DNA from 4 places in the Peribacillus sp. NPDC006672 genome. Region 1 is predicted to be linked to each of the others. Evidence: riboswitches for the same ligand, from Rfam matches in the RefSeq annotation. Region 1 holds a riboswitch; each other region holds the start of a gene.

Region 1 (3,118 bases):
ACGCAATTTTTTCACCTACGACCTTCAGCACATCGTCTATGTCAGTATCCGATTTTTCAAGCTGATCCATTAGCAGATTAAAAATTTTTTCCACTTCTCCTTTAAAATACCCCATATATCCGTCCGGTAAATGGAGCAACTCATCTTTCCATTTGGAAATGATGCTGTTTTTTTGAGAAGATAAAAAGTGAATGGTCATTTCTCGATTAGATACCATTTTGCCCTCCATACTGTAGGAAAATGAATTTTACTTTCGCCCAGAAATTAATTTATTTGAATAAAATTACAAAATATTAAAATAATTACATTTTGTTTTTTATGATAACAGATTAGAGTTCTTTACACATGTGTCAATTGGAATAAATATTCGGCAAATAGTCGATAAATACCTTTTTTTGACACATTTTTATTAAAGGAATTACAGGATTTAATAATAAAAAAAGGTATCCGCAAAGTTAATGACGGTTACCTTTTTTATTGAATGCATATGGTTCGATGTGAACGATTACATGCTGGATGTTATATTCCTTCAAAAGATTCTCTTCGATTTTAACCGTAATATCGTGACCTTGGATGACGGTCAAAAGAGGGTTAACATGTACGGTAGTTTCGAGCAGGATTTCACTTCCGTGCATACGTGCTTTAATTTCACTCATGTCCTTAACACCTTCTGTCAATATAATGGTTTGTCCGATCTTTTGCAGGAGCTGCTCGTCGAAACCATCGGTTAAAGAGATGGATGCATCACGGAAGATATCCCAGGCCGTTTTGCAGATGATGATCCCTACTACAGCTGCAGCTATCGCATCCAGCCAGGGGATTCCCATCTTAGTACCGATGATTCCTATAAAAGCGCCAACACTGACAAGGGCATCGGAACGATTATCCTGTGCAACGGCGTAGATGGAAGAGCTGTTGATCTTTTTACTTAACGCTAAGTTATAACGGTAGATTCCGTACATGAAAATTGCAGAGAATATAGCGACATAGCCGGTCAGCATATTTGGAACAGTTTTTGAATCTTGCTGGAAGAAGGATTCTATAGCACTGTAAGCAACCTGGATGCCCACGGTAATCATGATGAAGGCAGCTACCAACGAGGCTACGGTTTCCGCCCGTAAATGACCATATGAATGATTATCATCAGGAGGCCTCTTCGAAATTTTCAAACCAATCAATACGGCTATGGAAGCGATGATGTCGGTCGTATTATTTAAACCATCTGCCCAAAGCCCTTTAGAATCACCGAAATAACCAAATGATAATTTAAGAGCAGACAAGAATATGTAAGCGGCAATGCTTATGTAGGCGCCTTTTTCGGCTGAAATCGAATGTTTATCCATGTCTAATCCCTCCCCGATGTAAATTAGGAAACAAACCTTAGAAAAGTTGTTGCATTTAGCCATCTAACTTGGTTAATTGAAGTTGGTTAAAAGAAAGGGTATTCCCATAAATATGGGAGTGGCAAGTTTTTATGATATGACATTTTCTTTAAGTTGTCTTTTTTAGAAACTAGTAGTATATTCTAACCGAGGATCGAATATTAAATACTTCCACAAGGGGAGCCAAAAGGCTGAGAGTGAACGGTTAAAGTTCAGACCCTATGAACCTGATAGTTAGCACTAGCGTAGGGATGTGGTTTTGGATACAAGCAATACTGGGCATCCATTACCGCCCCGGTGTTGCTTTTTTGTTTGTGTAAAATTTGGCAGGGAGGGAACTCGTGTACACTTTTCATTTTTGGAGAAGGGAGAGACATGATGAAAAATAAAACGTTATTCATGACAGAGGTTGCCATTTTTGCTTCACTGGCTTTATTACTGGATTTGGTTTCTGGATTCATTTTTTCAAGAATCTGGCCGCAAGGGGGCTCGATATCAATAGCCATGGTACCGATTTTTCTGATGGCATATCGTTGGGGCATCAAAGGTGGGATGTTAACCGGATTGTTACTTGGGCTTTTGCAAATCGTCAGTGGTACAGCATGGATCAGCACGCCGATTCAAGGCTTTATTGATTATTATCTTGCTTTTACGGTTGTCGGGATATCCGGTGTATTCATGAATAAGTTTGTAAATAGCTATAAAGAGGAAAAGCGTTCCAAAGCGAAGTGGTTTGGGATTTGCGGTATGTTTTTGGGCAGTTTTCTGAGGTTTCTGTGTCATTTCGTATCCGGAATCGTGTTTTTTGGCTCTGCAGCTCCAAAAGGACAGCCAGTAGCGATTTATTCATTCATTTATAATGGGACTTATATGCTGATCAGTTTTATTTTATCTGCCCTTGTGGTGATGATGTTATATTCGGCTGCTTCAAGTGTATTACTGAAAAAAGCCTATTAATAAAAAAGCCGGATTCTATAATGAATCCGGCTTCAGACTGTAGACAAATTCGATAAATAATTGAGTTTGTCTACAGTTTTTTTGAAGGTTTATAAATTTTGAACGTTGATTGGAATTCATTCCACACATGTAAAGGCGAATAAGCGCAATTTTGAAAAGAAAATCTTTCGGAAAGAAACACGTGCTTATGTTTTATAACTCCTCTAATTACGTTTTCCACTAGTGGTAATATGGTAAGGCAGGTGTAATCTCCTGTACAAATAAGTTTCCAGTAATCACAGGCGTTTTATAAGCTGCAACAGGGCAGAACGGCTCAATCTTCATTTTGCAATGAATACCGAACAAGGTGCGTTTTTCGCAATGGAACTGCTAGTACTGCCAAGAAAGAATTTTTCCAAACCGCTTTTAGCGCTATTGCCTACAACGATGAGGTCGGCAGCAGTTCTTGCCGCATAATCACATACGCTTTCTGGCGCATGTCCTTCCAATATCTCGAATTTCCCCTTGACTTGACATTCACTTAGCAATCTCAACATATTACTTTTTGCGTTCTGAACACTACTCTCGATGGCGGAAGGGGTATCATTTACCCTTTGATGTTTTGGTTGTTCGACTTCAACGACGGGATGTGTCTGGACGGGATCCACATAAAACCCCGCAGCCGGTACGAACCCCGGAGCCGAGGCGTTTCCCATGATACGCTGCTCAACCTTATCAAGTAGGACATGAACTACGGTCAGCTCGGCTTCAGGAAAGGCCTTTTTCAATGTTGCTCCATA
Region 2 (3,118 bases), on a different contig from region 1:
AAAACACAAATTTGTTCGTGACTAATGCCCCGAAACCTTGAAGAACCACCACGTTTTCGAGGTTTACGACCTTCAATATTTCTTTTCCCCTTTTCAGAGTACAAAAAATATGTTTCATCCATCTCTACAATCCCTGAAAATGTGTTGAAGTCCATTTGTTTTAAAGCAGACAATACTTTGTGTCTCCAATAGAACAAAGTAACATAATGAACTTCACCAATAAGATCTGCTGATTTACGAAGGGAATAGCCTTCCAACATACATTTAATAAAATCCAACCATTTATCAGGCTTATGAGTACGGTATAGGGGTGTTGAGGTTACATCTGTAAAAGTTTTTCGGCAATTTTTACAGCGGTATCTTTGCCGTTCAATCTCTTTAAGACCGAGTTTTACCATATACTTACCGAAACGCACAACTCGTTTAGAGTCACAATGCACACAAGTGTAGCCATCTTTATTTTTTCGTTCAGTTACTTCTTGAAATACAGGTTCACTTGCTGAAAATGACGCAAGAGAACTGATAAAAAATTCTTTTAATCTATGTTGTTCTGCTGAATTTAATTTTTTTATTTCTGCTATTAATTCTCTTAACGTCATTTAAAGCCATCCGAACAAACGTTCTTTTATTTATTATAGAACATTTGTTCGGTTTAATCAAATATCAACAGAGTTAATTAACATATCCTAGAAAATAAAAGAATTCACGAGTAAAGTGGCTGAACTCACGAGTAAAACACTCAAACTCACGAGTAAAGTGGCTGAACTCACGAGTAAAACACTCAAACTCACGAGTAAAGTGGCTGAATTCACGAGTAAACATCAAACTTAGAAGTAAAATCGTCGAATTCACGAGTAAACATCAAACTTAGAAGTAAAATCGTCGAATTCACGAGTAAAACACTCAAACTCACGAGTAAAGTGGCTGAATTCACGAGTAAATCACTCAAACTCACGAGTAAATATCAAAATCAGAAGTAAAATCGTCGAATTCAAGAGTAATCTACGAAATGAACTCCCTTTGGTCAAAGCATTTGAAGGACATTCGCAAGATTGAAAGGCTAGTAGCCTTTAAGCATTAGGATGAAAACTTATCTAATACGTTTGACAATTGGATTTATCGTGTTAATATAAAGGCAAATGAAATATATATACAATTTGTACCACTAGGGGTGCTTTATAGGTAAAAGCTGATTTTACCTGAGAAGCTGAGATTAAAGTATGACTTTAAGACCCTTAGAACCTGATCTGGTTTATACCAGCGTAGGGAAGTGGGGTCTGGGACAATACGTTTCTGTATTATTTCAAGTACAACCACTTTCTTTACGTTAAAGAAAGTGGTTTTTTATTTGCAAAAAAAGGGGTGATAAAAGGCTTTATCCCGTATCATTCATAGAAAAATAGAATTTGGAGGTAATGGAAATGAAGTTTTCAGATGAAATCCGCCAGGAAGTTGATCATATTTGGGAGGCTAGCTTTAATCACCCGTTTGTTGCAGGAATAGGAGATGGCACATTGCCATTAGAGTGTTTTCGTTTTTATGTCATGCAGGATGCCTATTATTTATCTCATTTTGCTAGAGTTCAAGCTTTAGGAGCAGTCAAAGCTACAGATTTACATACAACAAGCAGACTTGCCGGCCACGCACAAGGAACATATGAAGCGGAGTTGAAGCTTCATGAAAATTTTTCTGAGAGATTAGGCATCACCAAAGAAGAAAGGGAAAATTTCAAACCTGCCCCGACTGCCTATGCTTATACTTCCCATATGTATCGTGCGGCATATTCTGGACATTTAGGTGATGTTATTGCGGCTATCTTGCCATGTTATTGGCTGTATTATGAAATAGGCGAAAAGCTGCAAGAGTGTAAACCGGAAGAGCCGATTTATCAAGAATGGATAGCGGCTTACGGTGGAGAGTGGTTCCGCTCGTTGGTTGAAGAACAAATTGCGAGGCTTGATGAGATTGCTGAAAAGGTAACAGATGAAGATAAGGAAAGAATGAAGGAGCATTTTATCCTTAGCAGCCAATATGAATACTCATTTTGGGAAATGGCTTATCGTTTAGAGACATGGCCTGTGCATAAGGAAACACTAGAAGTATAAAGGAGATTGAAACATGAAAAAAGGATTGAAATTAACGGATATATTAGTCACGATCGTGATTTCCGTAGCATTTGGAATCGTTTATATCCTTTGGGGTTCGATTTATTATTCCTTTAAACCATTAGGATTACATCTAGATCAACTTATTTATGGAATGTGGTTTATAGCTGGCCCCGTCGCCTTTTTGATTTTACGGAAACCGGGTGTGGCACTTCTGGCAGAGATAGCTGCAGCTTCAGGTGAATTCTTTCTGGGTTCACCATGGGGGCTGACTGTACTCTTATATGGGGTGGTCCAAGGTTTGTTCGCTGAACTGGTATTCATGGCGTTCAGATATAAAACATTCAATATGTCGGTGGCCGTTTTAGCTGCGATAGCTTCCTGCCTTGCATCAGTACTAATGGATTTTGCCTACGGGGAAATAGGTGCTCTCTCCCTTTGGAATTTATCGTTATTCATGATAGCGAGGTTCTTGGGTTCTATATTCTTTGCAGGTGTAACCGCTTATTATCTAGTTAAAGTTCTGGAAGCAACAGGAGTAACTAATCTTGTTCGTCCGGTTTCAAGCAAAGATTATGAAGAACTGGACCTAAAGTAGAGGGTGATGGCCATGGAACCAATCGTTTCTGTTGAGAAGTTAAGAATGAAATTTCCAGGTGATGAGTCATTGATTTTCAAGGACCTATCCGTCTCGATTGATAAAGGTGAAAAAGTTCTATTGTTGGGACCATCAGGATGTGGTAAGTCGACTCTTTTGCAAGTGTTAAGCGGATTGATTCCGAATTCCATCGAAGTCCCGATGAAAGCGGAAGAATTGATATGCCCTTCCTCATGGGGATATGTTTTTCAAGACCCTGATAGTCAGTTTTGCATGCCATTTGCCGATGAGGAAATTGCTTTCGTCCTTGAGAACCTTTCCGTCCCTAAACAAGAAATGAAAGAGAGGATCCGTCATCATATCCGTCAAGTTGGATTGAACCTAAAGGATATCCATACAAGTATAGATATATTAT
Region 3 (3,118 bases), 280 kb from region 1:
TTGAAAAATGGGCAAATTTACCTCGGGTTGCCGAGCTCGATGGCATTGAAAGGGATTTGATTATACTTGGTAAACGTGTCGATAATTAAAGATATTCATTTAAAAGCTATTGCCTTGAGCAGTAGCCTTTTTCAAATTAAACGAGGACGAAATGGAGAGTTTAGAAATACCTATATACTTTCTTAAGGGAAAAATATTCAGAATCTCTTTTATTTGTTAACGCATTCAACAGCGTATCCAATTCTTGGCTTGCTTGAACAGTTAGAAGACTTGTTAAACCATAAATTGCCGCCAATTTGATCATTTCTTGTCTCTTCTCTTCTACTTTTTCTACAATTACCTTCTGGCAAAGCATCAAGCCACCTCCCATTTATTCAATATTTTTACACCTTCATCATAATGAAACTTATAGTTAAAATCAACTATTTATCAGAAATTAAATGTGTACTTTTATAGTTAAAATGTAACAAAAAGCCTATTTAATTCTCTAAATATGTATATATTGTGTCATCCCCTATATAAACATAAATAAAAAAAGCATCCACAAGTGTAGACTGCGAATGCTTACAACATCTTCCAAGATTATTGTCTATCGCTTACTATGTCATCCATTCCGAAGGAGACTCGTTATTAGGTCTATTAATTACAATCTTATATTCATCTTCAAGTACTTTTAACGAGGCATCATAAAGGTGCCTTTCATCAGAGGTTTTGTATACTCCATTGGCCAATAACTCTTCAATAAGCACTGCCTTCCTCTGTTCAATCCTCTTAAATAATTCTGCCATGTAAATGGCTCCTTTCCTAGTCATCATAGAGCCCGCTTCTAGTTGAGCTAAACTGTATTAACCGGTTTGATTTCACAAAATTATATATACCTTTTCTAGTATGCCACTAAACGTTATTCCACAAAAAGAAAAGCCTCTTCTAATTCAAGAAGAGGCTTACAGTGTCCGTACGGCTCTTCTTATCTTCCAAGCAAATGCTTGTTGGATTTAGCACAGTTCCCAAAATGGGTCTGCTGCCGAGGTTTCTTTGGGCCAAGTCCCTCCACCTCTCTGGATAAGAATTCAATATATAAAAGATGTAGAAATGATTTTATCCCAATAAACATCAAAAGTCAATTACCTGGTTCTGCCTTTTTACTTGCCATAAATGGGTTTCCCCTTTCAAAATGCGGGTTGCATTTTCTCGTCTTTCTGATATGATGTCAGTAATTACATACAATTCACACCACTAGGGGAGTCTTTTTTAGACTGAGATGGAATTAGTTCCGGACCCTTTGAACCTGAACCGGCTCATACCGGCGGAGGGAAGTGGATGATATCGTCTATTTGCAGACTTTATCCATCTACCCCGTTCCGTATTCAGGAGCGGTTTTTTTTATGGATGTAAATAGAGGATCCATTCTAAAGGAGGATGAACAATGGAGAATACTAAATTAGAAACCTTCAGTGAAAGACTTCATGAACGGGCAAAGGAAATTTGGAAAAGGAACCATTCACACCCCTTTGTCCAGTCAATTGGAAACGGCACGCTTCCGGAAAAGAAATTTTCCTATTATTTGAAGCAGGACTATATCTATCTCATTGATTATTCCAAACTCTTTGCTTTAGGTGTCATCAAAGCTCATAATACCGAAACCATGGCAAAGTTTTCCAGCATTTTAAACGAAACCCTTCAAGTAGAAATGGATATCCATCGGCAATATGCCTCGGAATTCGGAATCAGTCCCAAGGAATTGGAAGATACAGAACCTACGCCTACCACTTTAGCCTATACAGGTTACATGCTAAATGCAGCTCAGCATGGGACTTTGGCAGACTTGATCGCCTGTCTCCTGCCCTGCGCTTGGGATTATTATGAAATCGGTTTGCTATTAAAAGAACAAAATGGAGCAGCATTGGAAAACAATCGCTACGCAGATTGGATAAGGTCCTATTCATCTCCTGAATTCGGGGAAGCACACAAATGGCTGATCGCTTTGTTGGAAGAATTGACGGAAGGTATGCCTGAGAAGGAACTTCTGAGATTAGAAAAGCACTTTTTGGTGACTTCCCGATATGAATATTTATTCTGGGATATGGTTCAAAATGAACAGGATTGGCCACTGTAGGTATTGGCATGATGATGAATCCAATCAAGAAAATGACGTTGACTGCCATGATCACGGCTATAACGACTCTGACCAGTTCATTTATTTTCATCCCTGCAGGATTTGCAAAGGTCTTTCCTATTCAGCATCTGGCAAATGTCATGACTGCCGTTCTATTGGGGCCAGCTTATGCTGTGACACAAGCTTTTTTAGTTTCCATCATTAGAAACCTGTCTGGTACCGGTTCAATTTTTGCCTTTCCCGGGAGCATGATCGGTGCACTTTTGGCTGCCGTCCTTTATCGAAAAACACAAAGTTTGAAATTCGCTTGTCTAGGGGAAGTGATTGGGACCGGCATTCTCGGATCCCTATCCTGTTATCCACTTGCAATCCTCCTATTGGGGGAAAAAGCTGCTCTTTTTGGTTTTTTACCAGCTTTTATGCTTAGTTCATTCGCAGGTGCGTTTTTAGCTTTCATATTACTTAAAATACTTCTAAAAAATAATTATATGAAGGGGATTTTTTATGAAAACAGCATTAACCATCGCAGGCTCTGATTCAGGGGGAGGCGCTGGAATACAAGCGGATTTAAAAACATTTTCTGCACATGGTGTCTTTGGAATGTCTGCCATCACAGCCGTAACCGCACAAAATACAATGGAAGTCCGTTCAGTACAGCCAATTGAAACAGCAATCATTTCAGATCAAATAGCAGCTATCTTTGAAGATATTCCTGTTGATGCAGTAAAAATAGGCATGCTTGGATCAAAGGAAATCGTGGAAACAGTCGCTGCGTCCCTTAAAACCTTCATGCCTGCCATCGTTATCCTTGACCCTGTCATGATTTCCAAAAGCGGCCACCATTTGCTCGACGAAAAGGCTGTCTCTGCCTTAAAAATGGATTTGCTTCCGATTGCAACACTTGTAACCCCAAATGTACCGGAAGCGGAAGTGCTTACTGGCTTGTCAATTCGAACGAAACAAGATTTTTACAGGGCATGCATCTCCATTCAAGAACTGGGT
Region 4 (3,118 bases), on a different contig from region 1:
AATAACTGGTTTTTCCCCGCTCCCATCATCTTGAAATAATGCTTAAGTTCGTAAGGTGTCTGGCGAAAACCATCCAATGAAGCAACCGCAACCGGAAAAAAACATACGAGTGAAATCACAATTAACTTAGGCAGCATGCCAAAGCCAAACCAGATCACTAAAAGCGGTGCCAAAACTATGATTGGTATATTTTGTGATAGTATGAGCAGAGGATAAACCGCGTCCTTCACACCTGGAAATAGGTGTAAGATTGCCGCAATTAATAAGCCGATACAGCTTCCAATAAGAAAACCCGATAACGAAAGCTCAGTTGTTGATATAAGGTGTCCAAAAAGATTACGGGACGACTCAATTCCTTCGATGAAAATGGCTGATGGAGCGGGAAGCAGCCATTCTTCAACCTTTAATAAGACTGTCATTGACTCCCATACTATCAGTAAACATAATAAAAGAAAGAAGGGAGCCCCCTTCTTCCAAATTCCCCTTTTGATCATGCCCGATATTTCTCCGTTAACGTATCCATCGTAATCCCGCTCGGCTGATATAGTATCTTCACTTGGGAAATGACATTCGGCGAACCTATTTCAATCATTCTTACATTCATTTTTTCTATAACCGACAGAAGCTCGGATAGCTCACCCTCCATTGTTGTTTCTAGCGGGTGAACCTCATACTTAACACCTGATTCATCAATGATCTTGATTGCTTCATCGACCAAAGGGATGACATTTTCCCCTTTAGGAATAATCTGTATACTAATTAATGAATTGGCCATTGTATTTCCTCCTATTTTGGTAAAAATTCATTGGTAAATGCCTTTTCAGGATTGAAATCACCTTCAAGAAGCTTATTTTCCGTCATCCAATCACTGTAATTCTTCCAGATTTCAAGCTTTTGTTCACCCCAACGCGGAGCATCATCCTGATACTTATCTGCAAGCCACTCCTGGCTTTTCTTCACTAGTTTTGGATCTAGATCAGGTGCAGACTTAATTAATATGTCTGCTGCATCATCAGGATTCTTAATCGCAAACTGGTACCCTTTCGAAGCTGCATGAACGAATGCTTTAACAGTTTCAGGATCCTCTTTAATCATCTTTTCATTTGTTGTCAAAACAGGCGTATAGTAATCAAGCTTATCAGAGTATTCGGTTAAGTAAACCATATTAAGCTTTTCATTTCGCAACTCAGCCTCGATACCTGTCCACCCATAATAAATCCAGGCAAAATCTATATCCCTTTTAACCGAAGTGAAAAAATCTGTGTCCCCTGTATTCACTATATCCACTTTATTTGCATCGGCATTTTCTTTCTTCATAAGTGAATCAATAACGGCCTTTTCAACTGGAGACCCCCAGCCACCATACGTTTTCCCTTCAAAATCCTTGGGAGTTTTAATTTTTTTTGCCGAAGGTGAAGCGAATCCAGAGGTATTATGCTGGATGACAGCAGCTAGCGAAACAATCGGCACGCCTTGCACGCGGGCCTGCGTAATGCCCTCCTGGTAGCTCACGCCGAATTCAGACTTCCCTGAAGCCACAAGCTTATCAGCTCCAGCTTCGCCTGGCATGATAATTTCCACATCCAGACCTTGTTCTTTGAAATATCCTTTTTCCTTGGCTACATACAATCCTGTATGGTTTGTATTCGGTGTCCAATCAAGCACGACCGATACCTTTTTTAATTCTTTATTGCCTTCTTTTTTAGATGATTCTTCTTTTTCATTAGTTCCGCCTGCCCCACATCCAGCCAAAAGGAACAACGAAGTTAACAGTGGTAAGAATTTATTCAAGCTATTATCCTCCTACACATCATATAAGATCCATATGCCGTACCATAATGGGGCGCCAGGGTCCATTCCAATACCGGTAAAAAACAAAAAACGCCCGAAGATGAATTCGGACGTTTAACATACAAAACAGATAGTCAGTAATAATATGTTCCCTCCGCTGGCATCATCCAGATCAGGTTCAAAGAGTCAGCATCTAAAGGACGCAATCTCAGCCAGCAGTACTGGCCCCCCTACATTTCTCGTACATATGAACTTTTCTCTCCCATTATATCAATTCATGGAGAAAAGGGAATACTAATTTGCTTCTTCTCATTAATTAGAAAGGTTTTCATGCCATTCCAATCATTCTCGTTTATGTGCCTGACACGTTTAAATAGTCATTTCCTTGCAGGTATTCATATAATGAGCATAACCTGTGGACATTTTTGTGTACTGGTTTTATAAACCCTTAATTTCAAAAGCAAAAGGTGGATATGATCATGATTAAGATTAATCACAAATGGTTAGATGTCAGTCACATCCAACCAGGTATAGCACCTGCTAAATCGCTTGAAATTCTCCAATTGCTGGCGGAAGATTCTAACATTTTTGAATATCGGAGCTTTGGAAACCTTAATTTCGATATACAACTGAGGCACCGAGTCATCGAGGCAGCTTTTGCGTTGGATAAAAGTGATGCAGAATTTTCCACACTTGAGGAATCGGCATCCAATAAACAATATTGGCGCCTTTCAAAGGATGGCACCTTCACACTTCAGCCAGGGATTGCCCCTCATGCTGCACTCCTGGACATTTTCTTGAATGGAACACTTTACGCTTTCGAATGCGGTACAGCGATAGTCATCACTTTTTTAAAGGCCATCTTGGATTTAATCGGCCCTAGGAATTTCGACTACCTTTTTTCAAACCTTTTTCTATATGACTGGCGCCCTCCAGAGAATATGGCTCTTCATGTTCATCAAGGAACGGATTATTTACCAGGGGATTGCCTTTACTTCAAAAACCCTGATCACGATGAGGAAACACCTGAATGGCAAGGTGAGAATGCAATATTATTAGGAGAAGACCTCCTTTATGGCCACGGAATCGGGATTACCAATTCACAAGGTATCATCGATGAACTAAATAGCAATAGAAAGCCGAATGCCACCATCTCAGCATTCCTGACAAAACATATCATTAGCTTGGATAGTTCCTACTATAGACAATTCCAACCAAATCCCTCCCGTGCAAAGCCCGTCCACGGTCTTGTCAGCCTATCTGATTTGATTGTTTCTGAAATAGGTCCGAAGATTTACCTTTCATGACTCAAGCACTTCCGCTGTAA

What was found. Region 1 has a riboswitch for thiamine pyrophosphate ahead of thiT (energy-coupled thiamine transporter ThiT). Riboswitches for the same ligand answer to the same signal wherever they lie in the genome.
Region 2: linked by a shared signal. The riboswitch ahead of tenA (thiaminase II) and the one ahead of thiT (energy-coupled thiamine transporter ThiT) in region 1 are both predicted to bind thiamine pyrophosphate.
Region 3: linked by a shared signal. The riboswitch ahead of tenA (thiaminase II) and the one ahead of thiT (energy-coupled thiamine transporter ThiT) in region 1 are both predicted to bind thiamine pyrophosphate.
Region 4: linked by a shared signal. The riboswitch ahead of ACQKKK_RS00785 (ABC transporter substrate-binding protein) and the one ahead of thiT (energy-coupled thiamine transporter ThiT) in region 1 are both predicted to bind thiamine pyrophosphate.

What each region holds. Positions count from the first base shown of each region.
Region 1 is NZ_JBNNOR010000002.1:408,635-411,752, reverse strand. It holds gene ACQKKK_RS05380 (histidine kinase N-terminal domain-containing protein) at 1-217, opposite strand, end outside; gene ACQKKK_RS05375 (cation diffusion facilitator family transporter) at 456-1,343, opposite strand; TPP riboswitch at 1,549-1,651, shown strand; gene thiT (energy-coupled thiamine transporter ThiT) at 1,758-2,339, shown strand; gene ACQKKK_RS05365 (universal stress protein) at 2,660-3,118, opposite strand, start outside.
Region 2 is NZ_JBNNOR010000007.1:84,062-87,179, reverse strand. It holds gene ACQKKK_RS13120 (IS1595 family transposase) at 1-599, opposite strand, end outside; gene ACQKKK_RS13115 (hypothetical protein) at 687-812, opposite strand; TPP riboswitch at 1,158-1,286, shown strand; gene tenA (thiaminase II) at 1,422-2,105, shown strand; gene ACQKKK_RS13105 (ECF transporter S component) at 2,119-2,703, shown strand; gene ACQKKK_RS13100 (ABC transporter ATP-binding protein) at 2,716-3,118, shown strand, end outside.
Region 3 is NZ_JBNNOR010000002.1:127,362-130,479, forward strand. It holds gene ACQKKK_RS03935 (N-acetyltransferase family protein) at 1-89, shown strand, start outside; gene ACQKKK_RS03940 (aspartyl-phosphate phosphatase Spo0E family protein) at 161-355, opposite strand; gene ACQKKK_RS03945 (Fur-regulated basic protein FbpA) at 600-788, opposite strand; SAM riboswitch class I at 965-1,069, opposite strand; TPP riboswitch at 1,229-1,332, shown strand; gene tenA (thiaminase II) at 1,427-2,116, shown strand; gene thiW (energy coupling factor transporter S component ThiW) at 2,131-2,652, shown strand; gene thiD (bifunctional hydroxymethylpyrimidine kinase/phosphomethylpyrimidine kinase) at 2,621-3,118, shown strand, end outside.
Region 4 is NZ_JBNNOR010000001.1:149,834-152,951, reverse strand. It holds gene ACQKKK_RS00795 (ABC transporter permease) at 1-494, opposite strand, end outside; gene ACQKKK_RS00790 (thiamine-binding protein) at 491-775, opposite strand; gene ACQKKK_RS00785 (ABC transporter substrate-binding protein) at 787-1,791, opposite strand; TPP riboswitch at 1,924-2,033, opposite strand; gene ACQKKK_RS00780 (protein-glutamine gamma-glutamyltransferase) at 2,271-3,098, shown strand.